Regions from separate parts of the Streptomyces luteireticuli genome, predicted to be linked through region 1. Evidence: riboswitches for the same ligand, from Rfam matches in the RefSeq annotation. Region 1 holds a riboswitch; each other region holds the start of a gene.

Region 1 (6,955 bases):
GCACGTACACGAGCCCCGCCGCGGCCAGCCCGCCCGCCACGGACACGGCGGGCAGCGCGCCGGGCGCGGCGACGGTCCCGGTGGTCAGGGCCAACACCGTTGCCGCCGCCGCGCCATGGCCGACGCCGATCACGTCCGGACTGGCGAGGGGGTTGCGCGTCACGCTCTGGACGAGGGCCCCGGCGGCCCCGAACGCGGCGCCCACCATGGCCCCGAGCACGATGCGCGGCAGGCGCAGCTCACCGACCACGAGCGCGTACGGGCCCGCGCCGCCGCGGACGACGTGCCAGACGTCGTACGGCGTCACCGCGGTCCGCCCGAGGCAGGCCGAGGCGAGCATGGCGGCCGCGAGGACCGCGAGCAGCACGCCGGCGACGGCCGCCGAACGGCGGTGCAGCAGAAGGGAGACGGGGCGGCGGCCGGGCAACGGGCGCAGCCGCAGGGCGGACAGACCCGCCGAGCGGGGATACGGGTACGCCGGTTCGGCGGTCACGCCGGGACCCCCTTGCGACGGACGAGCACGATCAGCACCGGCGCCCCGATCAGCGCCGTCATCACCCCGGCCGGTACCTCCGCCGGGGCCCGGACCACCCGCCCCACCACATCCGCCGCGAGCAGCAGCGCCGCGCCGAGCAGGGCGGAGAGCGGGAACACCTGCCGGTGGGCGCCGCCGACGAGGCGGCGGGCCAGGTGAGGTGCGGCGAGTCCGATGAACGCGACCGGGCCCGCGGCGGCGACCGCGGCCGCGGTGAGCACGGTCGCGCCGAGCGCCGCGCCGCCCCGGACGAGGGGCACCCGCTGGCCCAGCGCGCGGGCCGTCTCGTCGCCGAGGGCGAGCGTGTCCAGGCCCCGCGCGCACGCCAGGACCAGCAGCGCGCCCCCGATCAGAAACGGCAGCATCCGTACGACGGTCTGCGGGTCGCGTCCGCTCAGCGAACCCGCCTGCCAGAACCGGAACTGGTCCAGGGCCGCCGAACTCGACGTCAGGACAACGGTGGTGGCCCCGGTCGTCATCGCCGCGAACGCCGTCCCGGCGAGCGCCAGCTTGACGGGTGTGGCCCCGCCCCGGCCGCGCGAGGCGATCGCGTACACGACGCACGCCGCGAGGCAGGCCCCGGCGAAGGCGTACCAGACGTAGCCGTCGAAGCCGTTCGCCAGGCCGAAGGAGATGGCCAGCACCACCCCGGCCGCCGCGCCCTGGCTCAGCCCGAGGATCCCCGGATCGGCGAGCGGATTGCGGCTGACGGCCTGCAGCGCCGCTCCGGCGATCCCGAGGGCGGCCCCTGCCGCGAGACCGGTCTCCGTACGGGGGACGCGCAGGGAACGCACCACGAGCACGTCCGGATCCGCCGGACCCGCGCCGTGTGCAAGGGCGTCGAGGACGGCGGGGAGCGGCACGGGCCGGGTGCCGACGGCGAGGCTGAGGGCGGCGGCCGCCGTGGTGAGGGCGAGGGCGGCGGCGAACCAGCCGGTCCGGCGGGTCACTTGCCGAGGTTCCCGGCGAGCTCGCCGACGACCAGACGCGCGGCGGCCGGACCGGCGTTGAGGTACCACGGGTCGTCGTCGACGCGCACCGCGTGCCCGGACTTGACCGCCTTCATCGACTGCCACAGCGGCCCGGCGAGCACCTTCCCGGCGTCGGTCCTCGCCTCCTTGCCCTGCACCGAGTAGAAGATCCAGTCCCCGTCCGCACCGTCAACGCTCTCCGCCCCGATGTCCTGCGAAATCGCCGTGAACTGCTGGGACTTGGGCCGCGCGATTCCCATGTCGGCGGCGATGGAGCCGGTGAACGACGACACTCCGAACATCCGCGTGCGGTCGGGGGTGAAGCGCACCATGGACACCGTCATGCCGGCGCCCTTGGCCTCCTTGAGCCTCTTGCCGCGCGCCCTGGCGTCGCCGGTGACGTCGTCGAGAAGCTGCTGCGCCTGCTTCCCCTTACCGACGGCGGCGCCGACGAGCAGCAGGTCCCGCTTCCAGTTGATGCCCTGGCCCTTGGTGACGACGGTGGGCGCGATCTTCGACAACTTCGGATACAGCTCGCCCAGCGAGTCGTTGGCGAGGATCAGGTCCGGCTTGGCGGCGGCCAGGGACTCCAGGTCGGGCGCGGTCCGGGTCCCGACGTCGGTCATCCCGGCGAGCCGGTCCTTGTACCGCGGGAATGCGTCGCGCAGGTAGTCGGGCACGAGCCCGGCGTCCTTGGCCCTGGTGGAGACCGTGGGGACGAGCCCCAGGGACAGCAGGTCGTCGAGCTGCCCGGTGCTCAGTACGGCGATCCGCGCGGGCGCGGCGGCGAGCTTCGTCCTGCCCTTGTAGTGGGTGACCGTACGCGGGAACTGTCCGTCCTTCGCGGTGTCCGAGCCCAGCCCGTCGGCCAGCTTGTCCGGCGCGGTGGACGGTCCCGCGGACGCGCCCGCCACGAGGTTGCGGGAGCCCTGCTTGTTCTTCTCGTTCTTCGACGCGGCCTCGCCTTCCGCCGGGCCGGACGAACATCCGGCGAGCAGACCGCCGACGACGGACACGGCCAGGACGGCCTTCAAGCCCAACGCACCCACAGTACGCACAACAACCGCTCCGATCACTCACAAAGGTAAGCCTTACCTTAGTTGTTCTGTTTGTGAGTGTATGCACGGGGGTGGGGGGACGACGTCGCCCTCACCCGGCTACATGGAAGAGATCCTCGACGGCATGGGTGACACCCCCGGGCGCGAAGCGCCGACCCAACCGGCATCGGGAGCACGGCGCACGGGGCGTTCACGCTGCTTCCAGAACGGTTCGGGTACGGTAACGCGCCGTCTCCGACGACCGGACCGGGTTGCCGTTCATCCATGAGACGACCGTGTCCGGCATCGCCTCCAGGGCCCGCCGTTCCCCGGGGCCCACGCGCGGGAGGAGCCGTCCCCGGATCTGCGCCTCGGCCTCGTGGAACCGCGCGGTCTGCTCCGTGATGAGGGCGGCGACATACGCGGCAGCCTCCTGGGCCGAGCAACGTCGCTCGTACCGCGGCACGGACACGTAGTTGCACAGATCTCCCCGCTCCAGTTCCTTGGGCGCCGAGTAGAGGTCATTGGCCCAGGCGACGACGTTGTTGGCGCTCTCGCGCGCCGCCTGGACGGAAGGGTGGACGCAGAGCGTCTCCGGCACCGGGTGTCCCGACGCGGCCTCGCCGATGCCGAGGGAGACATGGACCGCGCTGGAGAGAAGCCGGTGCCGGCGGTAGTGCTCCTCCGCGAGCGGAGCCTTCCGGCGTTCACCAGGGCCTGGGTCCGGTAGGAGTTGGCGTATGCGGCCAGGTCACCGGCGAGGCGCCGGGTCCAGGCGGGCGGCATGCCCGCCGTGGTGCGTCGCCACAGCTCCTCCAGCGCCTTCCGGTACGGCTCCACGCACGGGTGCGGAGCCGGGCAAGCGGCCTGTCCGTGAACGGAGTTGAGGGTGTCCGCGACGAACACGGCGAAGTCCTGGTAGCGCCCTTCCGCCGTGTCGTCGAGGATGTCGTCGAAGGCGAAGAACCAGCATCCAGTCGGTGGCCGGCAGCAGTCCGTCCGGGGTGGCGTTCGGGTACGTCCAGGCGGCCGGCCGGTCCAGCAGGGCCGCGTCGAAGCGCTCGCCCTCGGGACCGTCGGCCACCAGGCCGGTGGCCCGCGTCGAGGGATGGAGCCGCGCGGTGCCGGGTGTGGCGAAGGGCGGCACGAGCAGGTCCACGGCTGCGCCCCCGGCTAGCCGGTGGAGAACATGCCGGCGCAGACCCCCAGCGAGTCACCGCTCTTCGCCGTGCCCGCGCCGAAGGTGGAGTTGAGGGTGGAGATGAGCTCCGGGGTGAAGTCCGCCCGGAGACCGGCCATGGTGACGGTGAGCGCGGGAACCGGCAGGAGCGACGTGATGGACGGCGAGAAGGTGGACGGCAGGCCGTACGAGTAGACGGGGATGCGGACACCGTCCGGGCTGGCAGGGCTCTTGACCAGGTAGGTGGTCGTCCCGGTCGGCAGGGGGCCCTGGGGGGCCGATGCCTCGACCTTCCTGCCCTGGGCGTCGGAGAAGGTGAATCCACCGGTCGCGTCGAGGGTGAGGGTGACGGCGGAGGCCAGCTTGGCCGGGTCGTCGATGACGTCGGTCGGGGTCGCGTCGAGATTGAGCGTTCCCGTGACATCGGTGTACGCGACACTCGGCCCGGTGGCGCCCTGCACCGGCGTCTGCGGTGTGAACGTGATGCCCGGCGCCTGCCAGGAGACGGAGCACTGGGCACTTCCGGACCCCACGGGGAGGGGCAGCGAGTCGACGGCGTACGCACTCGTGGCGAGCGCGGCCACGAACACGGCGGATATCCCGACTATGGTTCTGCGGCGCATGGAGAGGCACCTTTCGGGGTGCTTGCCTCCCCTCATGCTTCTTGCGAGCACCCCCGCCGGCCACCCCGGTACCGCTGTCCGGGGGAAGCATGCGCGGGCGGGCCTGGGCGGTCATCCGCCCCGGCCCGCCCAGGCCCCCATTGGGGGACCCATGTGCTCTTCGCGCGCGTCAGCGCACGCGCCCGTACCACACACTGTTCGTCCAGATCTTCTCCAGACGGACCTTCTTCCCGGTGCCCGGCGCATGCCAGATCTTGCCGCCACCCGCGTAGATACCCACGTGGTAGACGTTGCTGCCGGAGTGGAAGAAGACCAGATCACCCGTGGTGCGCGAGCCGCGCGAGATGTGACGGGTCGCGTTGTACTGGTCGGCCGCGACGCGCGGCAGCTTCTTGCCGGCGCCCTTCTTGAAGGAGTACTGCGTCAGGCCCGAGCAGTCGAAACGGTTGGGGCCGGTGCCGCCCCACTGGTACCAGGAGCCCTTCTTCGAGGCCGCGACCTTGACGGCCTTGGCGCCGGGCGACGTGGCCGCCTGGGCCTCGCCGGCCAGGCCGGGGAGGAGGACGGAGGCCGCGACGGTCGCGGCGGTGAGGGCCGATGCGGTACCGGCCCGGGAGATGAGCGCGGGTATTCGAGGCAGCGCAGACATGCCGATAAGCCCTTCGTCATCCGCCTGCGAAAGATGACCTGTCGGGTTCGGGCTGACAAAGTTGCCCGGCCACCAAGTGGCTTCACCCCTAGAACCACCGCCTTCGTGGTTCGTCCTGCCTGGGTCTCCCGCTCCTGCCGATCCGCGAAATCAGGTCCGCACCCGGAGCGGCGGCAGGACTCGGCGTCCGCCCGGGTCGCCCGCCTCTGTGACGGGGTCTTGGTTGTTCGGTGCATGATCCTGCACCATCCGCCACCGAAAACCGGTGCCGAAACGGTGTTCTGTGAGGTTCTTCACGCACCGTGCGGTGAACTTCCGTCACGTTACGTCCCGTTTCGGGACGCCACGTCAGCAGGCCCTGCGCCAGGAGTTCAGCCCCAGCTTCTTCTGCATGGAGGACAGCCCGAGTTCCTTCGCCTCGCCGCAGAACTCCCCGGGCGCCATCTCGTACTCGACATGGAAGACGGCCTTCCCCTTGTCCACGAAGGGCTTGAGCCGCTCGCACTCGCCGTACTGCGCGCACTGTTCGTTGACGGCGAAGTCGAAGTCCCGGACCAGCTCGGGTATCTGCTCCAGGTCGTTCTTGAGGCCGACGGCCATGCCCCGCTCATGGGCGAGGGAGGCGATCATCCGGTTGAACGCCAACTGGTGGGCGGCGGTGAGCGGAAAGCCCGTCTTGTTGCGGAACCCTTCGGTCAGATCGGGCTCGACCGCGTCGAACCCCTTCTTCCGGCACATGTCGAAACGTTCCGCCATGATGGGCCGCAGGACGTCCAGGCGCCGGATGTCGAGCCACTTCTCCCCCTTCCACCCCTCGTTCTTCGCGCCCAGCACGGACGCCGGGAACTTCCCCTGGTCCGGACGCCAGTCCTCGTACGCCCCGACGTTGATGTAGCAGATCACCTTGCGCTTCTTCGCGTGCAGCTTCGCCACGGTCGCCGCGTCGTTCTCGAAGCCGTCGATGTCGTAGACGGGAACGTCGACGGAGGTGTCCACGGCGCCGTCGAGCTGCCACTGCCAGCGGGTGCCGGGCTTGGGCTGCCAGCGCGTGCCGGGGCGCGGATGCGCGGAGGGCGGCGAACTCGGCGCGTTCGAGGCGTCGTCGGACGCGTCGTCGGAAGGGGATGTCGTCACCGAACAGCCCGTCGCGACCAGCAGCGCGGCCGTCGCCAGGACTCCGCCCCGAAGCCATCTCACGGTGCGGTCTGCCATGGATTCTCTCCGTTCCCCGGAACGGCGCAGTGCACCGCGGCACCGCGTCTTCCGGCCGTGCGGGCCACCAGTCCGGCCCACTCCTGGGGCACACCGTAGACCAAGTGACAGAAGCGCGAGGGGAGATGGTCGGCCGTCCAGCCGGGCACCCGCGCGGTGCGGTACGCCTCCCAGGGCCCCTCGAAGGTGACGAGCAGGTCGGCGACCTCGGCGTACCCGGGATCCGGGTGGGTGCCGGGGTTGAGCACGACGGTCCGCGCGCCCAACGCGCGGGAAAACAGGGCGAGTCGGCGGTAGTGCGGCAGCAGCGCCGCCTCCACGGCGACCCGGTCGCAGAAGACGCCGTCGACCTCGTACCAGCGCCGGTGCCGGCGCAGGTCGGCGACGGCCGCGCGCAGGGGGCGGCGGCCGTAGGCGGTGTCGACGTACCCCAGCACGGGCACGCCCGCCGCGCGCAGCCGCACCGCGGCGGCCCGGAAGGACGGGTCGGGGAACTGCCCCGGCCCGTCCGCCGCGTTGAGCACCACGCCCCGCAGGGCGGGCGCGGCCCGTACGAGCCGTTCCCATGGGCCCGGTTCGGCGCCGGGGTGCACGTACAGGGGGACGAGCAGCGACGGCTCCGTCACCGCGCGGCCCACAGATCGGCGAGCGTGGTGCCGAAGGCGTAGGACGGCTTCCAGCCCAGCACCCGCCCCGCGGCCGTGATGTCGGCCTGCTGCCAGGGCAGCGCGGCCGAGCGCGGCGACCC
Region 2 (6,955 bases), 4.6 Mb from region 1:
TGGGCACGGTGTGGCCGGCGGGGGCGGCGGCGCCGTGCCGGGCGCCCTTGACCACGACGACGGGCTTGCGGCGGGCGGTGCGCCGGGCGAGGCGGGTGAACTTCCGCGGGTTGCCGATGGATTCGAGGTACATGAGGGCGACGTCGGTGTCCGGGTCGTCGTACCAGAACTGGAGGAAGTCGTTTCCGGAGAGGTCGGCGCGGTTTCCGGCGGAGACGAAGGTGGAGACGGAGGCGAGCCCGGCTCCGGCGGCCCGCCGGTGCAGCTCGGAGAGGAGCGCGATGCCGATGGCCCCGGACTGGCTGAAGAGGCCGACCCGGCCGGGGGCGGGCAGCTCGGGCGCGAGGGAGGCGTTGAGCCGGACGCCGGCGGCGGTGTTGACCAGGCCGAAGGAGTTGGGGCCGATGATGCGCATGCCGTAGGACCGGGCCCGGCGGACCAGTTCGCGCTGGCGGTCGCGGCCCTCGGGCCCGCTCTCCGCGAATCCGGCGGAGAGCACCACGAGGCCCTGGACGCCGTGCTCTCCGCAGTCGGCGACGACGGAGGGCACCTCGGCGGCGGGCACGGCGACGACGGCGAGGTCGACCGGGCCGTCGATCGCGCGGAGCGACCGGGCGGCGGGGACGCCCTCGGGGTCGAGCCGCGTCAGCCCGTCCGGGAAGGCCCGGTTGACCGCGTGGACCCGGCCGGTGAAGCCGCCGGCCAGGAGGTTGCGCAGCACGGTGCGGCCCAGGCCGTCCGGGGCGCGGCCGGTACCGACGACGGCGACGCTGCCGGGGGCGAGGAGGCGCTGCACGGAGCGGGCCTCGGCGCGCTGCTCGCGGGCGCGCTGGACGGCGAGCGAGCGGTCGGTGGGCTCCAGGTCGAGTTCGAGGCGGACGACACCGTCCTCGAAGCTGCGCTTCTGGGTGTAGCCGGCGTCGGTGAACACCTTGATCATCTTGGTGTTGGCGGGCAGCACCTCGGCGGCGAAGCGCCGGATGCCGCGCTCCCGGGCCACGGCCGCGATGTGCTCCAGCAGGGCGGAGGCCACGCCCCGGCCCTGGTGGGCGTCCTGGACCAGGAAGGCGACCTCCGCCTCGTCTGTCGCGGTCGCCGCGGGGCGGCCCCGGGGGTCGATGCGGTCGTAGCGGACGGTGGCGATGAACTCGCCGCCGATGGTGGCGGCGAGGCCGACCCGGTCGTTGTAGTCGTGGTGGGTGAAGCGGTGCACATCCCGGTCGGACAGCCGGGGGTAGGGCGCGAAGAAGCGGTAGTACTTGGACTCGTCCGAGACGTGCTCGTAGAAGCTGACCAGGCGCTGGGCGTCGTCGGGGGTGATGGGACGGATCCGGGTGGTGCCGCCGTCACGCAGGACGACATCGGCTTCCCAGTGGGCCGGGTAGGCGAGGAACCGTGTCGCGTGCTCGGACGGCGTCTGCATGGGGCCAGCGTACGACCGGGTACCGACACCGCGACCGAGCACCGTCCGCACCGTGCGACACTGGTCTAGACAACCTCTCCGACTTGAAGGGCAACACCATGGTTGAGCGCCGAGTGAACGTCGGCTGGGCCGAGGGTCTGCACGCCCGCCCGGCGTCGATCTTCGTCCGTGCGGCGACGGCTGCCGGGGTCCCCGTGACGGTCGCCAAGGCCGGTGGCACCCCCGTCAACGCCGCGTCCATGCTGGCCGTGCTGGGCCTGGGCGCCCAGGGTGGCGAGGAGCTCGTCCTCGCCAGCGAGTCCGAGGGCGCCGAGGCCGCGCTCGACCGCCTGGCGAAGCTGGTCGCCGAGGGCCTCGAGGAGCTCCCGGAGACCGTCTGATCCTCCGGCGCGCGGCGGGGCCGCGGTGGCCCGCACCGGCCGCCGCGGCCCCGTCGTGTGCGCCGCCCGGCGCACGGGCGGGCGGGAGCCCGCCCGGAAACCGCCACGATTCCCGGCCGGAACTCCTTCCGTGTACTGGAATAGCCCGGCGTTGTTAAATGCGGGCGCTCGCCGTGTTTACGGCGCGTTTCCCGTCCGCCGCCCGCGGCACCCCGGCCGGCGGGACCGGGCGCCACAGCCGGAACTCCCCCGGCTGCCGCTGGGCCCGTACGGCCGCGATGGACCGCGCCCGCTCGGCGTCCCGCCGCAGGACGGCGTCCACCAGCGCCGCGTGCGTCTCCCAGGTCTCCGCCGGACGGGCGGGCGGCTCGGCCTCGTACACCCAGGAGATCTTCCGCCGGACCTGGGTGAGCAGGGCGGCGAGACTCGGACTGCCGGACGCCTGGGCGAGCGTCTCGTCGAACCAGTCGCCCAGCGGGCACAGTTCGCCCGTCCGTCCGGACCGGACGCGCTCCCGGCCCAGCCTCACCAGCCCCCGCAGCACCTTCAGATGGGCGTCGGTGCGCCGCTGGGCGGCCCGGGCGGCGCCCAGCGGTTCCAACAGGGCGCGGACGTCGAGCAGATCGGCGGCCTCCTGCTCGGTCGGCTCGGCGACGCAGGCGCCGGCGTGCCGGCGGGTGGTGACGAACCCCTCGGAGGCCAGGGTGCGCAGGGCCTCGCGGACGGGTACGCGGGAGACGCCGTAGCGGCGGGCGAGGAGCTCCTCGATGAGCCGGCTGCCGGGCGGGAAGGCGCCGGAGACGATGTCGTCGCGGATGGCCGCGCACACGGCCTGGGCGGAGACGCGGCGGGCGTCCCCCGCCTCGTCGCCGTCGCCGTTCACGAACGTCCCCGCATCGACGAACCCCTCCGCATCGCCCCGCCGGACCGGCCGGACGGCATCCGGTTGACGTCTGCTCAGGGATGCCCGGGGACGATCGACTCTATTGCAATCACGTGCGAATTCCGATAGCCGCCCGCAGGGCAGGGAAATGTTTTGGCCATGCCGAAAGGCCCCGGCCGGAGCCGGGGCCTTCGGGAAGTCCAGGTGTGTCCTACAGGTCGACGCCGTGGGCGCGCAGGTACGCGACCGGGTCGATGTCCGAACCGTAGGTGGGCGCGGTGCGGGCCTCGAAGTGCAGGTGCGGGCCGGTGACGTTGCCGGTGGAGCCGGAGAGGCCGATCTGCTGGCCGGGGGTGACGACCTGGCCGACGGCGACGGATATGGACGACAGGTGGCCGTACTGGGTGTAGGTGCCGTCGTTGTGCTGGATGACGATGTTGTTGCCGTACGCGCCGCCCCAGCCGGCCTCGACGACGGTGCCGGCGCCGACGGCCTGCACGGTGGTGCCCTCGGCGGCGTGGAAGTCCACACCGGTGTGGCTGCCGGAGGACCACAGGCCGCTGGTGGCCTTGTAGGTGGTGGAGACGAACGAGCCGGCGATCGGCAGCACGAACGCGTTGAGGCGCTTGCGCTCCGCCTCGCGGGCGGCCCGCTCCTGCTCGGCACGCTCGGCCTCGGCCTTGCGCTTCGCCTCGTCCGCGCGCTTCTTGACCAGGGCGGCCTGCTGCGTGGCCTCGGCCTCGGCCTGGTGGCGGGCGGCGGCCTGGTCGGCGGAGCCCTGCTGCATCTGAGCCTGCTCGCCGACGCTGTCGGCGACGTGGTCGGAGAGCACGACGGCCTGGGTGAGGCCGGTGTCCTCGTGGCGCTGGGCATCGTCCGCGGGGGAGGCGGCGAAGGCCGGAGCGGCGACGCCGGCGACGACGCCCGCGGCGGTGAGGGTGGCTATACCGGCGACGTTGGCGCCGACACGGGCGGCGCGGCTCGGACGACGGTGCTTCCCGGTGGCACGGGTGAACGCCATGGCTGCGGCTGTTCCTTTCCTTCCCTGTCGCCTACCGGGTTAGCTGACGGGTTCGGAGCAGGAAGGTCTCCTACGGCCCCCTCCGGAGAGGGATCCGATTCACCCCAGGGAACAGGTGGTTCCCCGGCTCCCCTGGCTCGCGCCGTACGGGGACTCGGCGATGGCTGCCCGGGGCCGCGGTTGCGGCTCCGATCTGACGGACTGCCGTCCCGAAGCTAATCGGCGTCAGATTCGAACGGCAAACGGAACCGCGTTTTCGTGACGCACGCCACACAGCCCTCGTGCAACCACCTTGTCAATTCGGGCATATCGGAGGCGCGTGGGTCCCTCAGGACCCACGCGCCTCCATGGCCTGGGGCGTTGGCCCGCCCCTGAGCCGCCGTCGGGCCGAAATCGGCCCGCTCAGGCGGAGATGACCGTCACTTCGCCGATCCCGAGCGCCTTGACGGGCTCGGCGATCTCGGCAGCGTCCCCGACGAGGACCGTCACCAGACGGTCGGCCGGGAAGGCGGCGACGACGGCCGCCGTGGCCTCCACCGTGCCGGTCTCCGCGAGGCGTTCGTAGAGCCGGGCCTGGAAGTCGTCGGCCAGGTGCTGCTCGACCTGGTCGGCGAGGGTGCCCGCGACGGCCGCCGCCGTCTCGTACTTCAGCGGGGCGACGCCCACGAGGTTCTGCACGGCGACGTCGCGCTCGGTGTCGGTCAGGCCCTCGGCGGCGAGGGTGCGCAGCACGGTCCACAGATCCGCCAGCGCCGGGCCGGTGTTGGGGGTGTCCACCGAGCCGCTGATGGCCAGCATCGCGGTGCCCCTGCCGTCCGGGGTGGAGCGCAGGACCTGGGCGAAGGCGCGGACGCCGTAGGTGTAGCCCTTCTCCTCGCGCAGCACCTTGTCGAGCCGGGAGGTCAGGGTGCCGCCCAGGCAGTAGGTGCCGAGCACCTGGGCGGGCCAGACGCGCTCGTGCCGGTCCGCGCCGGTGCGGCCGATGAGGAGCTGCGTCTGGACGGCGCCCGGCCGGTCCACGATGATCACGCGGCCGGTGTCGTCGGCGGAGACGGGCGGCACGGGCCGGGGCTCGGCCGGGGAGCCCGTCCAGGCGCCGAGGGTGTCGGCGAGGGCCTGGTCGAGGTCGACCCCGGTGAGGTCGCCCACGACGACGGCGGTGGCGGTGGCCGGGCGGACGTGGGCCTCGTAGAAGGCGCGGACGGACGCGGCGTCGATGCGCTCGACCGTCTCCTGGGTGCCCTGGCGCGGCCGCGACATCCGCGAGTCGGCCGGGAAGAGCGCGTCCGACAGGGCCATGGCGGCCCGGCGGGCCGGGTTGGCCAGCTCGTGGGGGATCTCGTCGAGGCGGTTGAGGACGAGGCGCTCGATCTCGTTGTCGGGGAAGGCGGGGGCGCGCAGGGCGTCCGCGAGCAGGCCGAGGGCCTTGGGCAGCCGGGAGGCCGGAACCTCCAGCGACAGCCGGACGCCCGGGTGGTCGGCGTGCGCGTCCAGGGTGGCGCCGCAGCGCTCCAGCTCGGCGGTGAAGTCCTCGGCGCTGAGCTTGTCGGTGCCCTCGGAGAACGCCCGGGCCATGATCGTGGCCACTCCGTCGAGCCCGGCGGGCTCGGCCTCCAGCGGCGCGGCCAGGCTGACCTCGACGGCGACGACCTGCTGGCCGGGGCGGTGGCAGCGCAGCACCGTCAGGCCGTTGGGCAGCACCTCGCGGCCGGGGGCCGGGAAGTCCCAGGGCGTGGCCGTGCCGGGCCGGGGCTGCGGGTGGAAGTGCATGGCGGGCTCCGCGGTGTCGGTGGCGCCCACGACTGCGGCGTCGGTCACTGGGCCGTCTCCTGTTCCTGTGCGTTGTCGTCGGCCTGTGCGTCGGCGTCCGCCTGCGGGCCGGTCGGTTCGTACACCAGCACCGCGCGGTTGTCCGGGTGGAGGCGGGACTTGGCGACGGCCCGCACCTCCTCCGGGGTGATGTCCAGGACGCGCTGCACGGCGGTGAGGGCGAGCTGCGGGTCGCCGAAGAGCACGGCGAAGCGGCACAGTTCGTCGGCACGGCCGCTGACCGTGGCCAGCCGGTCCAGCCACTCGCGCTCCAGCTGGGCCTGGGCCCGCTCCATCTCCTGCGCGGTGGGCCCCTCCAGGGCGAAGCGGGCCAGCTCCTCGTCGACCGCCGCCTCGATGGCGGAGACCTCGGCACCGGCCGACGCCTTGACGTCCAGCCAGCCGAGCGAGGGGGCGCCCGCCAGGCGCAGCAGGCCGAAGCCGGCGGCGACGGCGCTGCGGTCGTGCCGGACCAGGCGGTTGTGCAGGCGGGAGGACTCGCCGCCGCCGAGCACGGTCAGCGCCAGGTCCGCGGCGTCCGCCTCGCGGGTGCCGTCGTGCGGCAGGCGGTAGGCGGCCATCAGGGCCCGGGAGGGCACCTCTTCGCGCACGACCTGGCGCAGCTGCCGGCCGATGACGTCCGGCAGGCTGCCGTCGCGCGGGGGCTGCTTGCGGTCGTGGGCGGGGATGGAGCCGAAGTACTTCTCGATCCAGGCGAGCGTCTGCTCGGTGTCGATGTCGCCGACGACGGAGAGGACGGCGTTGCCCGGCGCGTAGTACGTGCGGAAGAACTCCCGCGCGTCCTCCAGGGAGGTGGCGTCCAGGTCGGCCATGGAGCCGATGGGCGTGTGGTGGTACGGGTGGCCCTCGGGGTAGGCCATCGCCGTCAGCCGCTCGAACGCGGTGCCGTAGGGCACGTTGTCGTAGCGCTGGCGGCGCTCGTTCTTGACGACGTCGCGCTGGTTCTCCATGGACTCGTCGTCGAGCGCGGTGAGCAGCGAGCCCATCCGGTCGGCTTCCAGCCACAGCGCCAGCTCCACCTGGTGGGCGGGCATGGTCTCGAAGTAGTTGGTCCGCTCGAAGCTGGTGGTGCCGTTGAGCGAACCGCCGGCGCCCTGCACCAGCTCGAAGTGGCCGTTCCCCGTGACCTGCGCCGAGCCCTGGAACATCAGGTGCTCGAAGAGGTGGGCGAGGCCGGTGCGGCCCTCGACCTCGTGCCGCGAGCCGACGTCGTACCAGAGGCAGACGGCCGCGACCGGGGTCAGATGGTCCTCGGAGAGCACGACCCTCAGGCCATTGGCCAGGCGGTGCTCGGTCGCTGTCAGGCCGCCGGTACCGGCCCGCTGCGCGGCCGTGTGACCCATGGGCATGTACGTCCCTTCGATCGCTTGCTTCTCGCCTCGTCGCGCGCCGCCGCAACCGTGCGGCGCCCGCGACGG
Region 3 (6,955 bases), 5.6 Mb from region 1:
GATGGAGTTGGCCAGGTGCAGGGCCAGCGGCTGGAGCGAGCGCAGATGGATCTCCCGGCCGCCGGCCAGCCGCACCTCCGCGTCCGGGTGGACGAAGCGGACCATCGCCAGGATGCGCAGCGCGCGCTGCGGCGTGAGGTTCCACTCCTTGGCCAGCGGCGTCCCCTCGAAGGGGATGAGGAAGTTGACCGGCACCGAGTCCACGTCCAGCCCGCGCAGCGCGAAGACCACGTCGACGAGGTCCTCGTCGCTCTCGCCCATGCCCGCGATCAGCCCGGAGCAGGCGGACATGCCCGCCTCCTGCGTGCGGCGCACGGTGTCGACGCGGTCCTGGTAGGTGTGGGTGGTGGTGATGTCCGCGTACGTGGCCTCGGAGGTGTTGAGGTTGTTGCTGTAGGCGTACACCCCCGCGTCGCGCAGCCGCTCGGCCTGGCCGTCGGAGAGCAGGCCCAGACAGGCGCAGACCTCGACCTCGGCGTTCTCCTCCTTGATCGCCTCGATGGTGCGCGCCACCCGGTCGATGTCCCGGTCCGTCGGACCGCGCCCGCTCGCGACCAGGCAGACCCGCTTGGCGCCGCCCGCCACCCCCGCCGAGGCCGCCTTCGAGGCGTCCTCCGGCTTGAGCCAGGTGTACTTGAGGATCCCGGTGTCGGCGCCGAGCCGCTGGGAGCAGTACGAGCAGTCCTCGGGGCAGAGACCGGACTTGAGGTTGACCAGGTAGTTGAGCTTGACCCGCCGCCCGAACCACTGGCGGCGCACCTTCCCGGCCGCGGCCACCACATCGAGCAGGTCGTCGTCGGAGGTCGACAGGACGGCCAGCGCCTCGTCGCGGGTGGGCAGCTCGCGCCTCAGCCCCTTGGCCACCAATGTGTTCAACAGGTCCATGGCCCATGATCCTCGCCTACCCGGTCACCCTGGGCCAAGGTCGAGATCTCACAACACCGGCCCGATGACGTGGGTGGATCACGACATGCAGTTCAGGGGCCCTTCGCCGCTAGTTTGGGGGGCAGGCTGTCCGTGCCCGTACCGGAGGGACCCGTGCACGGATTTATGTGAACCCCACAGATCGTCCTGCCAAGGACCCCTGACAGGAACCGGAACGGCCGATGCCCCACAACGCGGTTTCCCCATCCAGCCCGGCCACCCGGACCGGTGCGACCCGTTCGACCACCTTCGACTGGCTCGACGAACAGCACCGGCTGCGCCGCGAGGCCGGGCTCGTCCGGACGCTGCGTCCCCGCCCCGAGCCCGGCGCCGGGGAGCCGGCCGTGCTCGACCTGGCGGGCAACGACTATCTGGGGCTCTCCCGCCACCCGGAGGTCACCCGCGCCGCCGCCGACGCCGCGCACCGCTGGGGCGCCGGGTCCACCGGCTCGCGCCTGGTCTCCGGGAGCACCGCGCTGCACACCCGGCTGGAGGAGGCCCTGGCCGAGTTCTGCGGTTTCGAGGCCGCCCTCGTCTTCTCCTCCGGGTATGCCGCCAACCTCGCCGCCGTCACCGCCCTCGCCCCGCCCCCCGAACTCTCCGGTGCTCGTGGCCTGCTGGTCTCCGACGAGGGCAACCATGCCTCACTGATCGACGGCTGCCGTCTCGCGCGCGCCGGCCGGGCCGTCGTCCCGCACGCCGACCCCGAGGCGGCCGGCAAGGCGCTGGCCGCCCACCCGGGGCGGGGCCTCGTGGTGACCGACTCGGTCTTCTCGGTGGACGGCGACGCCGCCCCGCTCGCCGCCCTCGCCCGGCAGTGCCGCCGCCACGGCGCCGGGCTGCTGGTGGACGACGCCCACGGGCTCGGCGTGCTGGGCGACGGCGGACGCGGCGCCGTGCACGCCGCCGGACTCGCCGGCGCCCCCGACGTCGTGTCCACCGTCACCCTCTCCAAGTCCCTCGGCGCCCAGGGCGGAGTGGTCCTCGGCCCCGCCCGGGTCATCGCCCATCTGGTCAGCAGCGCCCGTACGTTCATCTTCGACACCGGCCTCGCCCCCGCCGCGGCCGCCGCCGCCCTCGCGGCCCTGGAGGTGCTGCGCCGTGAACCCGGGCGCGCGGCCAGGGTCCGCGCCGTGGCCGGCGACCTGCACGCCCGGCTGACCGGCGCGGGCCTCACGGCCGTACGCCCCGACGCGGCCGTCGTCTCGGTACGGGCCCCCTCGCCGCGGGCGGCGGTGCGCTGGCAGGCCGACTGCCGGGCGGCGGGGATCGAAGTGGGCTGCTTCCGGCCGCCGTCGGTGCCGGACGGCGTCTCCCGGCTGCGGCTGACCGCCCGCGCGGACCTCACGGACGCACAGGTGGAACGGGCGGCCGGCACGGTGGTGGGCACGGCCGCGGCGGAGGGGTTCCTCAACGCCCGTCGAGCGCACGGGTGATGCCGAACGCCCGGGTGATGCCCCCCCTTCACCGGAGGCCCGGGCCGCCCCGCCGCACCAGGGCGACGAACGGGCACCAGGCCGTGGACGGCAGCAACAGGGCCGGTCCCGCCGCCCACTTGGAGTCGCGCACCGCCAGCAGGCCCGCGCCGAGGGAGGCCGCCTCGACGCAGTTGTTCATCCCCGTGCTGTGACTGCTGCGCCTCCATCGGGCGACACACAGCGCCGGAAGGACCGGAAGAGCCGGACGAAAGGGTACGGACCGCGGCGGTGCGGACATGGCGCCTCCCTGAGCGTCACTGCGTACCGTGATGGATCCCTGCGATGTAGTCCAAGGACTTCTCGTGCGGGAGGGCGTGCGCCCGGAGTATGGCGAACGCGGAGGCGTACGCCCGGAGGTCTTCTTTCCGTTCCAAGTAGAGGCTACTCGTCAAGTGGTCGAGCACGACCACGTCCAGATCGGCGATGCGCGGAAAGGAGAAGATGACGAAAGGCCCGGTGATACCGATGTGGTTGCCCCGGGAGAAGGGGAGGACGTGCAGCCGTACGTTCGGCAGGGCGGCCGTTGCCAGCAGATGTCCCAGCTGTCCCGCCATCACCTCGGGACTGCCCACTTCATGGCGGAGCACCGCCTCGTCCAGGACCGCGCACAACTCCAGCGGCTTTCCGGGCTGCTCGCGGTGGAGCACCGCCTGCCGGGCCATGCGCACCCGGACCAGCTCGTCGACCTGGTGGTCGGGCGGGTCGGCGAGCGCGGCCCGGGTCACCGCGCGCGCGTACTCCGGGGTCTGCAACAGGCCCGGCACCACGGTGGTCTCCAGGGTGCGCGAGCGCGAGGCCTCCGACTCCAGGCTGATGAAGTCCAGATAGGCGGAGGGCAGCAGATCGCGGTAGGCGTACCACCAGCCGCGCCGGGCCCCCGTCCGCCCGTCCCCCGGACCCGTGGTGTCCGCCCCGCACAACGCCCCGAGCAGCGCGCGCAGTTCGGGATCGGCGACCCGATAGGCGTCCAGCAGCCGGGCGACGTCGGAGGGTTTGGCGCCGCTGCTGCCCGTCTCGATCCGGCTCACCTTCGACTGGTGCCAGCCGACCACGTCGGCGGCCTGCCGGCTGGTCATTCCGGTGAGTTCGCGCTGGCGGCGCAGCTCGGCGCCGAGTTTGCGGCGGCGCACCGCGGGTCCGTACCGCATCGGCCGTCCCTCCCCTCGCGCGTGCCCACGCCTCTGTGCCGGCGCATGAGAGCCGGCCGGCCCATGAGAGCCACTCGTGCCTGCCCACGAGAGTCAATAGACCATGACGCCGACCGCATGCGGTCTCCCGTCGCAGAGTTCACCGCTTCGAGCGACAGATATATGCATATCCCGGTCCATCGCTCCCATCCCGGTCGTTATCAGTGGCACCCTGTCCTGCAGAGCCGCCCGGGGTTCCTTCCGTGAACGGCACCGGCGGGAAAGGGGCAGCGCCATGGCAGACCACCAGGAAGCATCCGTCACCCTGCCGAGCACCCCGGCCTCGGTCGCCACGGCCCGCCGCTACGTCGCGTCCGTGCTCGCGGAGTGGGGGCTGCCGGACGGCACCGAGGAGGCGGAGGCGGTACGGCTGATCGTCTCCGAACTCGCCACCAACGCCGTGCTGCACACCCGTGGCCAGTCGCCCGTCTTCACCGTGGATATGTATCTGGAGCGGGACGAGGAGCTGAGCATCGGGGTCACCGACAGCCACCCCCGTTACCCCCGGCGGCTTCCGGCGGCCGTCCAGCAGGACAACGGGCGGGGGTTGGTGATCGTCCGCTGGCTCGCCGCCGAGCGGGGCGGCCGGCTCTGGTTCACTCCGGCCGAGGACGGCGGCAAGACGGTGTGGATCCGCCTGCCGTGGACCGTCCCCGTGTGCTGAGGCCCTTGCGCCGGCCCCCGCGCACCGGTGCCGGGCGGCGCGGGATCCCGCACCGCCCGGCAGACGCTCCCTCCCCCGGGGGAACGCCGTCAGTCGCCCACCCGGCCGTACCAGACGTTGTTCGTCCAGATCCGCTCGAAGCGGACCACGGAACCGGTCTTGGGGGCGTGCAGGATCTTGCCGTTCCCCGCGTATATCCCGACGTGGTAGACGCCCCGTCCGGAGTGGAAGAACACCAGGTCGCCGCGCTCACGCGCCGAACGCGGAATATGGCGGGTGCGGTTGTACTGGGCAGCGGCCGTGCGGGGCAGCTGCTTGCCGGCCCGCTTGAAGGAGTAGAGGGTCAGGCCCGAGCAGTCGAAGCTGTACGGGCCCGTCGCGCCCCATTGATAAGGCGAGCCCTGCTTGGATACGGCGATCTGCAGGGCCCTGACCGAGACGGACGCCGCTTCCGCCTTGGAGGTTCCGGCCGGCGTCAGCACCGTGACGCCGACTGCGGCGAGGGTCAGGGCCGATGCGGCCTTGGCTTTGGACAGCCTTGCGGGACGTTTGTGCGCGCCCATGTCGCATACCCTTCGTCAGCCGCCTGTGAAGGATTGCCTGTCGGGTTCGGGCAGGCGAAGAATGCCCGGCCGCCAAGGGCGGCTTCACCCCAAGGGCCGGCTCCGGAGAGCCGTCCCGCCGTGCTCGGGTCCTCCATCCCTGCCGATCACTCCCTGTGTCGACCCGTCGTCCCGGCGGCGGCAGGGTTCGGCGTCCGCCCGGACCGCCCCGCCGTGTGGCGGGGTCTTGTCGTCCCGAGGATCTTGGCGCAGCCGCGGCGCCGAAGCCGAGGGGAACTCTCGTTATGTGAGCCTCGTCACCTGTGGGCAATTCAGGTGGACGCGCGGCGATTTGACCGTCATCGGCGGCCCGGGGTGAGTCCGTCACCTGCGCCGGTTAGCGATCACTCGCGCGCCGTGTGCGCGTTCCGCGCAGAGTGATCACTGCGCGGTGTCCACGATCGCGTCCGCCGTCTGACGGAATCCAGATGAAAAGCGTTTCCGTTCCTCAACTCGCGGACGACGGCGGCAACATCAGCCGCGTGGTGCGCCGCTCCCCGTCCAGAACACGCATCGCACGCGCCATTGTCCCCGTGTACACCTCGCGTTCACCTCGCTCGAACATGACGGTCAGGGCGTCCCGCAGACCGGTGGCCGCGACCACCAGAGCCTGCGCGGCTCGTAGCCCTCCGTACGTGTCGCGCCCGCGGGCGGGATTGATCCGGCCGAGGAGATCCAGTACCTCGAGATAGCGGTCCACCAGCTCGCCCTCGGCGCGGGTCAGGGCGGGCAGCGGCGGGAGTTCGGGCAGCATCGCAGGTCACCCCCCGTTCCCGGCGCGGTGGCCGACGATCCGGTCGGCGAGCCCGTAGGCCACGGCCCCGGCCGCGTCGAGGACGACGTCCCGCCCGGTCTCCTCCCGTACCCGCTCGGCGCTCCGCCCCGTGTACCGGGCCAGCAGCTCCGTCTGGAGGTCCCGCTGCCGCAGCAACTCCTCGGCGTGCAGGGCCAGATCGGAGGGCTGTCCCTGGACGGGCCCGGGCAGCCCGGGCGGCCCGACGACCACCCGCGCGTGCGGCAGCACCGACCGCTTCCCCGGTGTCCCGGCCGCCAGCAGCAGTGCGGCCGCGGGCCCGGCCCGGCCCAGACAGACCGTCTCGACGTCGCAGTCGATGTAGCGCATCGTGTCGTGCACGGCGCACAGCGCGGCGAAGGAGCCGCCGGGGGAGTTGAGGTAGAGCGCGATGTCCTGCCCGGGCGCCGCGTGCTCCAACTGCATCAACTGCGCGATCACATCGGTGGCCGCGGTGTCGTCGACCGCCGTCCCCAGCATGACGATCCGCCCCTCCAGGAGTTTGGAGTAGGGGTCGAGGGTGCGGTGGCCGTAGGCGGTGCGCTCGGTGAACTCGGGGAGGACGTGGCGGGCGGTGGGGCGGAGGGTCATGGGTGTGCTCCTCGCATGGGTACGGGCCCGTCCGTGAGGCGGGCCGTCTGTAAAAAATGTACAGTACGTACGTTTGTCTGTGAGGGGGGACCGCTCCGCGAAGGGTTCGTGAGGGCTTCCGCACGACGGTGGCGGGCGAGGACTCCGGCAGGAGCGTGGGAGAAAGTAGGGTCTGTATCAAGGGGATTCGGCGTGATGGGCCGCCGAAGGGAGCGACTGCATGGACGACCCGACGACGGTGACCGTCATCAAGGAGGCCCACTCGGCCGAACTCGCCTTCCGCGACCCGCACCCCCTGCTGGCCGGCCATGTCCTGGGATACACGGGGGCGGACTTCTCGCTGCCCCGGCCGCAGGTGCGGCAGGTGACGGCGCTGGCGGCGGTGATGCTCCTCATCGACTTCGAGACACCGGTCCGGAGCCTTGTCACCGACGCCCCGGGGCCGCCGCGGAGCCTCGTGCTCTCTCCGGTGTCCGGGCTGAGCGACCGCCCCTTCGCCATCCGGCAGTCCGGACGGGAGTACGGCCTGGTGGCGCTCCTCACGCCCCTGGGGGCCCGTGCGCTGTTCGGTTTCCCCCTGTGGGAACTGGCCCGCAGGAGAGTGCACTTCACCGATCTCCTGGGCCCGGACGGCCGACGGCTCACCGAACGGCTCGCCGAGGCCCCGGACTGGCCCACCCGGTTCCGGATCACCGATGATTTCCTGCTGGCCCGCA
Region 4 (6,955 bases), 2.1 Mb from region 1:
ATCGCGGCAACGCGGGTCATGCACACTCCAGCAAGGTCGTGGGACGGTCGGCGGATCCGCCGAACCTACTCCTGGGTGCCGCAGGGCGTCACGCACGGCCCCTTGCGCCACCACTCCGGCAGCATCGCGATCGCCTCGTCACCGAGCGGGTTGACGCCCGGGCCCGCGGCCAGCGAGTGACCGACCAGCACGTGCAGGCACTTGACCCGGTCCGGCATGCCGCCGGCGCTCGGGAAGCCCTCCAGCACCTCGATCGCGTCGCGCCGGCAGATGTAGTCCTCGTGCGCCGCGCGGTAGGCGGCCGCCAGCTCCGGGTCGCTCTCCAGCCGGGCGCTCATCTCCTTCATGACGCCCTCGGCCTCCAGCGTGCCGATGGCCGAGGCCGCGCGCGGGCACGTCAGGTAGTAGAGCGTCGGGAAGGGCGTGCCGTCCTCCAGCCGCGGCGCGGTCTCCACCACGTCGGGGTTGCCGCAGGGGCAGCGGTGGGCGATGGCGCGCAGGCCGCGCGGCGGGCGGCCCAGCTGCTCCTTGAAGGCGGCGATGTCCGCCTCGGTGGGCTCGGTGGGCTCGGTCTGGGGAGGAGGCGTGTCCATGTGCTCGCTCGTGCTCGGAGGATCGGAAGGGAGGGTGGGCCGGGGTCAGCGGTGGCCGTCCGAAGTGTCCACCCCGTCCCAGAGGTTGCTGTACCAGGGCCGGTCGCCGGCGCCCTGGTCCCGGCGGGGCTTGGCGCGTCCGCTGCCGTCGACGACGGTGAAGCCGGTCTCCCCGGGCCGTACGTAGTGCAGGTGCTCGCGCGCCTGCTGCTCCACGTACGCCGGGTCCTCCAGCCGCGCCTTCTCCTCGCGCAGCAGCTTCACCTGCTCGCGGGCGCGCTCGGAGCGGTGCCGCTGGTCGTCGATGTCGGAGCGCTGGGTGACCCACTGCCGCATGGGGTAGGCCAGGGCGACGACCAGGGAGCAGACGACCAGCGCCAGCAGCGCCGCACGGCCGGTGAGCCGGCTCCGGCGGGGCGGCCGCGTGCGCCGGCCCCGGGCGTCCGGCCCCTGGACGAGCGCCGTGCCGATCGCCTTGAGCCTGGTCGCGGTGGAAAACCGTTCCGCCGCCACGTCGCCTCCCCGCTGGTCACTGCACCGAAGCCAAACCGTCCCCGGCCACGGTACGGGACCGTGGCCGGGGACGTGGTGAGGCTTGAGGCTTTGTCAGCCCCGGGCGTCGGCCCTGGAGGGGATCAGCCCTTGAAGCGCGGGAAGGCGGAACGGCCCGCGTACACCGCGGCGTCGTCGAGGATCTCCTCGATGCGCAGCAGCTGGTTGTACTTGGCCACGCGCTCGGAGCGGGCCGGGGCGCCGGTCTTGATCTGGCCGCAGTTGGTGGCGACGGCCAGGTCGGCGATGGTGACGTCCTCGGTCTCGCCGGAGCGGTGGGACATCATGCACTTGAAGCCGTTGCGCTGGGCCAGCTCGACGGCGTCGAGGGTCTCGGTCAGCGAGCCGATCTGGTTGACCTTGACCAGCAGGGCGTTGGCGGCGCCCTCCTCGATGCCGCGGCCGAGGCGCTCGGGGTTGGTGACGAACAGGTCGTCGCCGACGAGCTGGACCTGGTCGCCGAGGCGCTCGGTGATGGTCTTCCAGCCGTCCCAGTCGTCCTCGAACAGCGGGTCCTCGATGGAGACCAGCGGGTACGCGGCGACGAGCTCGGCGTAGTAGTCGGTCATCTCGGCCGCGGTGCGGTCCTGGCCCTCGAAGGTGTAGACGCCGTCCTTGTAGAACTCGGAGGCGGCGACGTCCAGCGCCAGCGCGATGTCCTGGCCGGGGGTGTAGCCGGCCTGCTTGATGGCCTCGAGGATGAGGTCGAGGGCCTCGCGGTTGGAGCCGAGGTTCGGGGCGAAGCCGCCCTCGTCGCCCAGACCGGTGGACAGGCCCTTGGCCTTCAGCACGGCCTTGAGGGTGTGGTAGACCTCGGTGCCCCAGCGCAGCGCCTCGGAGAACGACTCGGCGCCGATCGGCGCGATCATGAACTCCTGGATGTCCACGTTGGAGTCGGCGTGCGAGCCGCCGTTGAGGATGTTCATCATCGGAACGGGCAGCAGGTGCGCGTTCGGGCCGCCGAGGTAGCGGAAGAGCGGCAGGTCGGACGCCTCGGAGGCGGCGTGCGCGACGGCCAGGGAGACGCCCAGGATGGCGTTGGCGCCCAGCGAGCCCTTGTTGTCGGTGGCGTCCAGGTCGAACATCGCCTGGTCGATCAGGCGCTGCTCGGTGGCGTCGTAGCCGACGAGCTCCGGGCCGATCTGCTCGATGACGGCCAGCACGGCCTTCTCGACGCCCTTGCCCAGGTAACGGTTCTTGTCCCCGTCACGGAGCTCGATGGCCTCGAAGGCGCCGGTGGAGGCGCCGGACGGCACGGCGGCACGGCCGGTGGAGCCGTCGTCGAGGCCGACCTCGACCTCGACCGTGGGGTTGCCTCGCGAGTCGAGGATCTCGCGAGCTACGACGACGTCGATGGACGGCACGAGGGTCTCCTTCGTGTGTGTCTGAAGTTCTGCAGCACGAGCCTAACGGGCCCCGGAGGGTCCGCCCGCCCTCGGACCGCCGCCCGGCCGGAAAAATGGCACAAACGCCGAGATCACGGGATGAATGGGCTGGATGTTCGCCCAGCGGTGAACGGCTCGGGGAACCACTGGGGGAACCGCCCGGTGATTCTCCCGCGGGAACGGCGGAGCCCCGCTCCGATGCGGCTCGGGGGGAGCGGGCGCATCGGAGCGGGGCGGTTCGCCAGGGAAGGCTGCGTCAGCTGAGGTGCAGCTTCTGGCCGGGGAAGATGAGGTCGGCGCTCTCGACGATGTCCTTGTTGCGGTCGTAGAGCTTCTCCCAGCCGCCCTTGACCTTCTTGGCCTCGGCGATCTTGGCGAGGGTGTCGCCCTCCTTGACCTGGTACTCGCCGTCGCCCATCTTGACCGTCTTCGGGGCGGCGTGGCGGGGGGCGGCCGGCTTGGCGGCCGGGGCCTCCTCGTCGCTCTGCTGCGGAGCGGCGTGCTTCGGCGCGGACTGGCGCTCGCTGCGGTCGGCGTGCGTCTTGGTGGAGACGCTGCGCTCGCCGGTCGACTTCTGGGTCTTGGTGGACGAACCGGAGGTGTCCACGTCGGCCTTGGCGCCGCCGGAGGACAGCGGACCGGCGCTGGCGCAGCCCCAGGCACCGGGGCCCTGCATGGCGAGGAGCTTCTCGGCGACGGCGATCTGCTGGCCCTTGGTGGCGAGGTCGGCGCGCGGGGCGTAGGCGGTACCGCCCGCGGCGGCCCAGGAGGACTGCGAGAACTGCAGGCCGCCGTAGTAGCCGTTGCCGGTGTTGATCGACCAGTTGCCGCTGGACTCGCACTGGGCGACGCGCTCCCAGGTGTCGACGGAGGCGGCGTGGGCGGAGGTCGCGGCCATCAGCGGGGCGGCGACTGCGGCGCCGGTGACACCCGCGAGCGTGGCGATGCGGACGGCCTTGTTCGGACGACGGTGCTTGCCCTTGGACATGACTCGGTTTCCTCACCGGCGCCTACGAGGTGAGCTGTCGGGTTCGGACGTGAGTTGCCCGGCCCGGTGGCTTGCGCGCACCAGGCTTCACCCCTAGCCGCTGCGGCACCCCGGTCACTGACCGGCGGACCGTCGCGGCGACTTACCTTGGTTCCCCCGCTCCTGCCTACGGCGCTTGCGCGACGACTCCCCCGGCCGCCGGCAGGATTCGGCGTGACGACCGTGGTGCTCGCGGTGGCGAGCGGTGACGACGTTAAGCACAGGCGGCCTACGGGTTCAAACCCCCCTTTTCGGCCACCGGCTGGATCCAACCCCCTGAGAAACTCGGTGTTTCCGCAGGTGAGAGCCGCTTCCCCGGCTCCTGACGGGCCGTATCCGAGACGCTGTCAACGAGACCCATGTCTCACTTTCGCTCGGAACGGACATTCGACCCGAACTGCCCTCCTACTTCTTCAGTTCGAGCTGCTGGCCTGGGTGAATGAGATCCGGATCGGAACCGACGACCTTTTTGTTGTCGTGGTAGATCCGGTGCCAACCGCCGGGCACGGAGTGCTCCTGCGCGATGGCTGACAGGTTGTCACCGGGGCGCACGGTGTAGTCCTCGGCACGCGACCCTTGTCCATGTGCTTCCGCACCACCGCGCGAGGAGCGCTCCGCGCCCGAACGCGGCTGCTGCGCGCGGTGCTTGCCGGTACCCGCTCCGGCGTCCGCGCCGGTGGCCGTGTCCGCTTCCGCACCACGGTCCGCGCCCTGGTCGCCGCTCGCGCCGGACGTGCTGCCGGGCGCCGGCGAGTGCGGCGCGCGGGACGGTCCGTCGGGCCGGTCGGCGGAGCGGGAGGGCGCGGGGCCGGACTTCGGCGCCTCCGGGGCCGTGGACCTGCCGGAGCCCTTCCCGGGCGCCTTCGCGTCCGTCGTGCCCTCCGCGGCGTCCTCGGTGTCCCGGGTGCCCTCGGCCGGCTTGCGGTGCTTGCCCTTGGCGTCCTCGCCGGAACTTCCGCTTCCGGACGGGGTGTCCGACGGGGTGTCCGACGGAGTGCCCACGGTCCCGGACTTCCCCGGCGACCGGTCGTGCTCCCGCGCCCCGGACGGCGGCCTGTGCTCCGGCGCCGGGGTGGAGGCGTCGGCCCGCCCCGGGTCCACGTCCGGCGCCGGGCCCTCCTTGGCCAGGTCCGACTTCACGGCACAGGCGGGCCAGGCGTACGGGCCCTGCTGCTTGAGGATCCGCTCGGCGACGGCGATCTGCTGGGCACGGCTGGCCTGGTCGGGCCGCGGCGCGAACTCCCGGCCGCCGCTCTCCTCCCACATGTCCTGCGTCATCTGGAGCCCGCCCAGATACCCGTTGCCGGTGTCGGCGCTCCACAGCCCGCCGCTCTCGCACTGGGCGACGCGGTCCCAGGTGGGGGCGTCCGCCGCGTCGGCGGTGGTGGCCCCGAGCAGCGGCATGGCGATTCCCGCGCCCGTCACGCCCGCCGCGAGCACGGCGGCGGGAATCTGACGGGGGCGTCGATGTCGACCTTTCCCGGAGAGCATGCGGTCACCTCTCATGTGGCGGCTGAATATGACCGTCGAACATAGCGACGGCCCCCAGCGGTCACAAGCAGGCGCGAGTGCGGTCGGGTGACGGTCAAAGAGAGTTGACCTATAGTCATGTGCCCGTGTGCCCGGGCTCCGGGGAGAAGGAGACGGGCAGGGTGCGCAGGCCCCGCATGATGAGCCCGCCACGCCACCGCAGTTCCTCGGGATCCACGGAAAGCCGCAGGTCGGGAAGGCGGCGCAGCAGCGTCGCGAGTGCCGCCCGGCCCTCCAGCCGCGCCAGCGGCGCACCGAGGCAGTAATGGATGCCGTGCCCGTATCCGAGGTGCTGATTGTCACTGCGGGCCAGGTCGAGCGTGTCGGGGTCGGCGAACCGCTCCGGGTCGCGGTCGGCGGCCGCCAGAACGACGAGCACGGGGTCCCCCTCGGCGATGCGCTGCCCGCCGATCGTCAGGTCCCGCGTGGCGAACCGCCAGGTCGCCAGCTCCACCGGGCCGTCGTAGCGCAGCAGTTCCTCCACCCCGGTGGCGAGCAGTTCCTCGTCCCCCTCGGCCAGGGCGTCCTGGAGCCGCGCGCGCTGCCCGGGGTTGCGCAGCAGGGCGTACGTGCCGTTGCCGATGAGGTTGACGGTCGTCTCGAACCCGGCGAAGAGGAGGATGAAGGCCATCGCGGCCGCCTCGTTCTCGGTGAGGTGCTCGCCGTGGTCGCTGGCCCTGATCAGCCCGGAGATGAGGTCGTCCCCGAGATCCTCGCGCTTGCGGTGGATCAGCTCCGCCAGGTACGTCCGCATCCGCTTCACCGAGCGGGCCACCCCGCCGCGCGGCCCGCCGCCGTGCCGGATCATCATCCCCGCCCAGTCCCGGAAGTCGTCCTGGTCCTCCGGCGGGACCCCGAGCAGGTCGCAGATGGCGTAGATGGGCAGCGGGAAGGCGAACTCGTGGATGAGGTCCGCCTCGCCCCGGCCCGCGAAGCCGTCGATGAGCCGGTCGGTCAGCTCCTGGACCCGCGGCGCGAACTCCGCGACCCGGCGGGGGGTGAACGCCTTGGAGACCAGGCGGCGCAGGCGGGTGTGGTCCGGCGGGTCGATGTTGAGCAGATGCGTCATCAGGTTGGCGCTCCGCTCGCCCGGAATGCCTACCTTGCCCTTGCCGTGGGCGGACTCGGAGTGGTGCACGGGGTTCTTCGACAGCCGCTGGTCGGCGAGCGCCTGCCGGGCATCGGCGTACCGGGTGACCAGCCATGCCTCGACACCGCTGGGCAGCGTGGTGCGGTGCACGGGGGCGTGCTCGCGCAGCCAGGCGTAGGCGGGATAGGGATCGCTCGCGAATTCCCAGGTGAAGAGGGGCGGCATGGAGGAGGGGCTGTTGTCGTGCACGCCCCGACGCTACCGGGCCCCTCCGAGCGCTCAGTGATGCCCGCCCCCGCCGCTGCCGAACGAGCCGCTCCCCCCGGGGTTCCACTTCTTGCGCTCCTCGGAGAGCTCCTCCGGATGGCTCCCGGGGTTCCGGATCTCGTGCGGGAGCACCCGCTCCCCGGGGCCCTCCGTCCGCAGCCGGTCCGCCTCGCGGTGCTCGGTGACATAGCCGACGACGTCCTCGTCGTCGTCGTGGCCCGGCCCGTGGTCGGGCGAGGTGGGGCCCCGGTCGTGCTCCTGCCGGGTCTGCCACGCCCCCTGCCGCCGCTGCGGCTGGCTCGGCGGCGGCGGCTCCTTGTCCCGCCACCGCTGTCCGAACACGAAGGCCAGGATCAGCAGGGCCCCGACGCACAGGCCCACGATGAAGGGGGCGATGCCGCCGGCCCAGGCGGGCAGGGCGTAAGTCATGTGGTCGCGCATGGAATGCGGGTACCCGAAGGGGACCCCGACCAGACCGCCGCTGAGCCGAACGGGTGTCCACGCGCTCCCG

What was found. Region 1 has a riboswitch for cyclic di-AMP ahead of AB8735_RS06345 (C40 family peptidase). Riboswitches for the same ligand answer to the same signal wherever they lie in the genome.
Positions count from the first base shown of each region.
Region 2: it holds a riboswitch for cyclic di-AMP, as region 1 does, so the genes downstream of both, AB8735_RS27845 (M23 family metallopeptidase) here and AB8735_RS06345 (C40 family peptidase) in region 1, are expected to answer to the same signal.
Region 3: it holds a riboswitch for cyclic di-AMP, as region 1 does, so the genes downstream of both, AB8735_RS32485 (C40 family peptidase) here and AB8735_RS06345 (C40 family peptidase) in region 1, are expected to answer to the same signal.
Region 4: it holds a riboswitch for cyclic di-AMP, as region 1 does, so the genes downstream of both, AB8735_RS16365 (transglycosylase family protein) here and AB8735_RS06345 (C40 family peptidase) in region 1, are expected to answer to the same signal.

Region 1 covers NZ_CP167927.1:1,581,506-1,588,460, forward strand. Annotated here, with positions in the region: gene AB8735_RS06315 (FecCD family ABC transporter permease) at 1-493, opposite strand, end outside; gene AB8735_RS06320 (iron ABC transporter permease) at 490-1,485, opposite strand; gene AB8735_RS06325 (iron-siderophore ABC transporter substrate-binding protein) at 1,482-2,555, opposite strand; gene AB8735_RS06330 (terpene synthase family protein) at 2,755-3,285, opposite strand; partial or broken gene AB8735_RS06335 (terpene synthase family protein) at 3,270-3,653, opposite strand; gene AB8735_RS06340 (hypothetical protein) at 3,717-4,346, opposite strand; gene AB8735_RS06345 (C40 family peptidase) at 4,516-4,995, opposite strand; cyclic di-AMP (ydaO/yuaA leader) riboswitch at 5,001-5,152, opposite strand; gene AB8735_RS06350 (endo alpha-1,4 polygalactosaminidase) at 5,344-6,207, opposite strand; gene AB8735_RS06355 (spherulation-specific family 4 protein) at 6,189-6,833, opposite strand; gene AB8735_RS06360 (NAD-dependent epimerase/dehydratase family protein) at 6,830-6,955, opposite strand, start outside.
Region 2 covers NZ_CP167927.1:6,181,174-6,188,128, reverse strand. Annotated here, with positions in the region: gene AB8735_RS27860 (GNAT family N-acetyltransferase) at 1-1,423, opposite strand, end outside; gene AB8735_RS27855 (HPr family phosphocarrier protein) at 1,522-1,803, shown strand; gene AB8735_RS27850 (GntR family transcriptional regulator) at 1,958-2,686, opposite strand; gene AB8735_RS27845 (M23 family metallopeptidase) at 2,898-3,707, opposite strand; cyclic di-AMP (ydaO/yuaA leader) riboswitch at 3,721-3,877, opposite strand; gene AB8735_RS27840 (pitrilysin family protein) at 4,110-5,477, opposite strand; gene AB8735_RS27835 (pitrilysin family protein) at 5,522-6,880, opposite strand.
Region 3 covers NZ_CP167927.1:7,220,860-7,227,814, forward strand. Annotated here, with positions in the region: gene bioB (biotin synthase BioB) at 1-885, opposite strand, end outside; gene AB8735_RS32465 (8-amino-7-oxononanoate synthase) at 1,107-2,360, shown strand; gene AB8735_RS32470 (DUF397 domain-containing protein) at 2,389-2,640, opposite strand; gene AB8735_RS32475 (helix-turn-helix domain-containing protein) at 2,657-3,550, opposite strand; gene AB8735_RS32480 (ATP-binding protein) at 3,825-4,253, shown strand; gene AB8735_RS32485 (C40 family peptidase) at 4,343-4,816, opposite strand; cyclic di-AMP (ydaO/yuaA leader) riboswitch at 4,822-5,019, opposite strand; gene AB8735_RS32490 (hypothetical protein) at 5,304-5,609, opposite strand; gene AB8735_RS32495 (ATP-dependent Clp protease proteolytic subunit) at 5,616-6,239, opposite strand; gene AB8735_RS32500 (helix-turn-helix domain-containing protein) at 6,460-6,955, shown strand, end outside.
Region 4 covers NZ_CP167927.1:3,716,371-3,723,325, forward strand. Annotated here, with positions in the region: gene AB8735_RS16345 (Ppx/GppA phosphatase family protein) at 1-20, opposite strand, end outside; gene AB8735_RS16350 (DUF501 domain-containing protein) at 66-593, opposite strand; gene AB8735_RS16355 (septum formation initiator family protein) at 639-1,106, opposite strand; gene eno (phosphopyruvate hydratase) at 1,229-2,509, opposite strand; gene AB8735_RS16365 (transglycosylase family protein) at 2,787-3,518, opposite strand; cyclic di-AMP (ydaO/yuaA leader) riboswitch at 3,523-3,702, opposite strand; gene AB8735_RS16370 (transglycosylase family protein) at 3,963-5,048, opposite strand; gene AB8735_RS16375 (cytochrome P450) at 5,164-6,402, opposite strand; gene AB8735_RS16380 (DUF6479 family protein) at 6,457-6,885, opposite strand.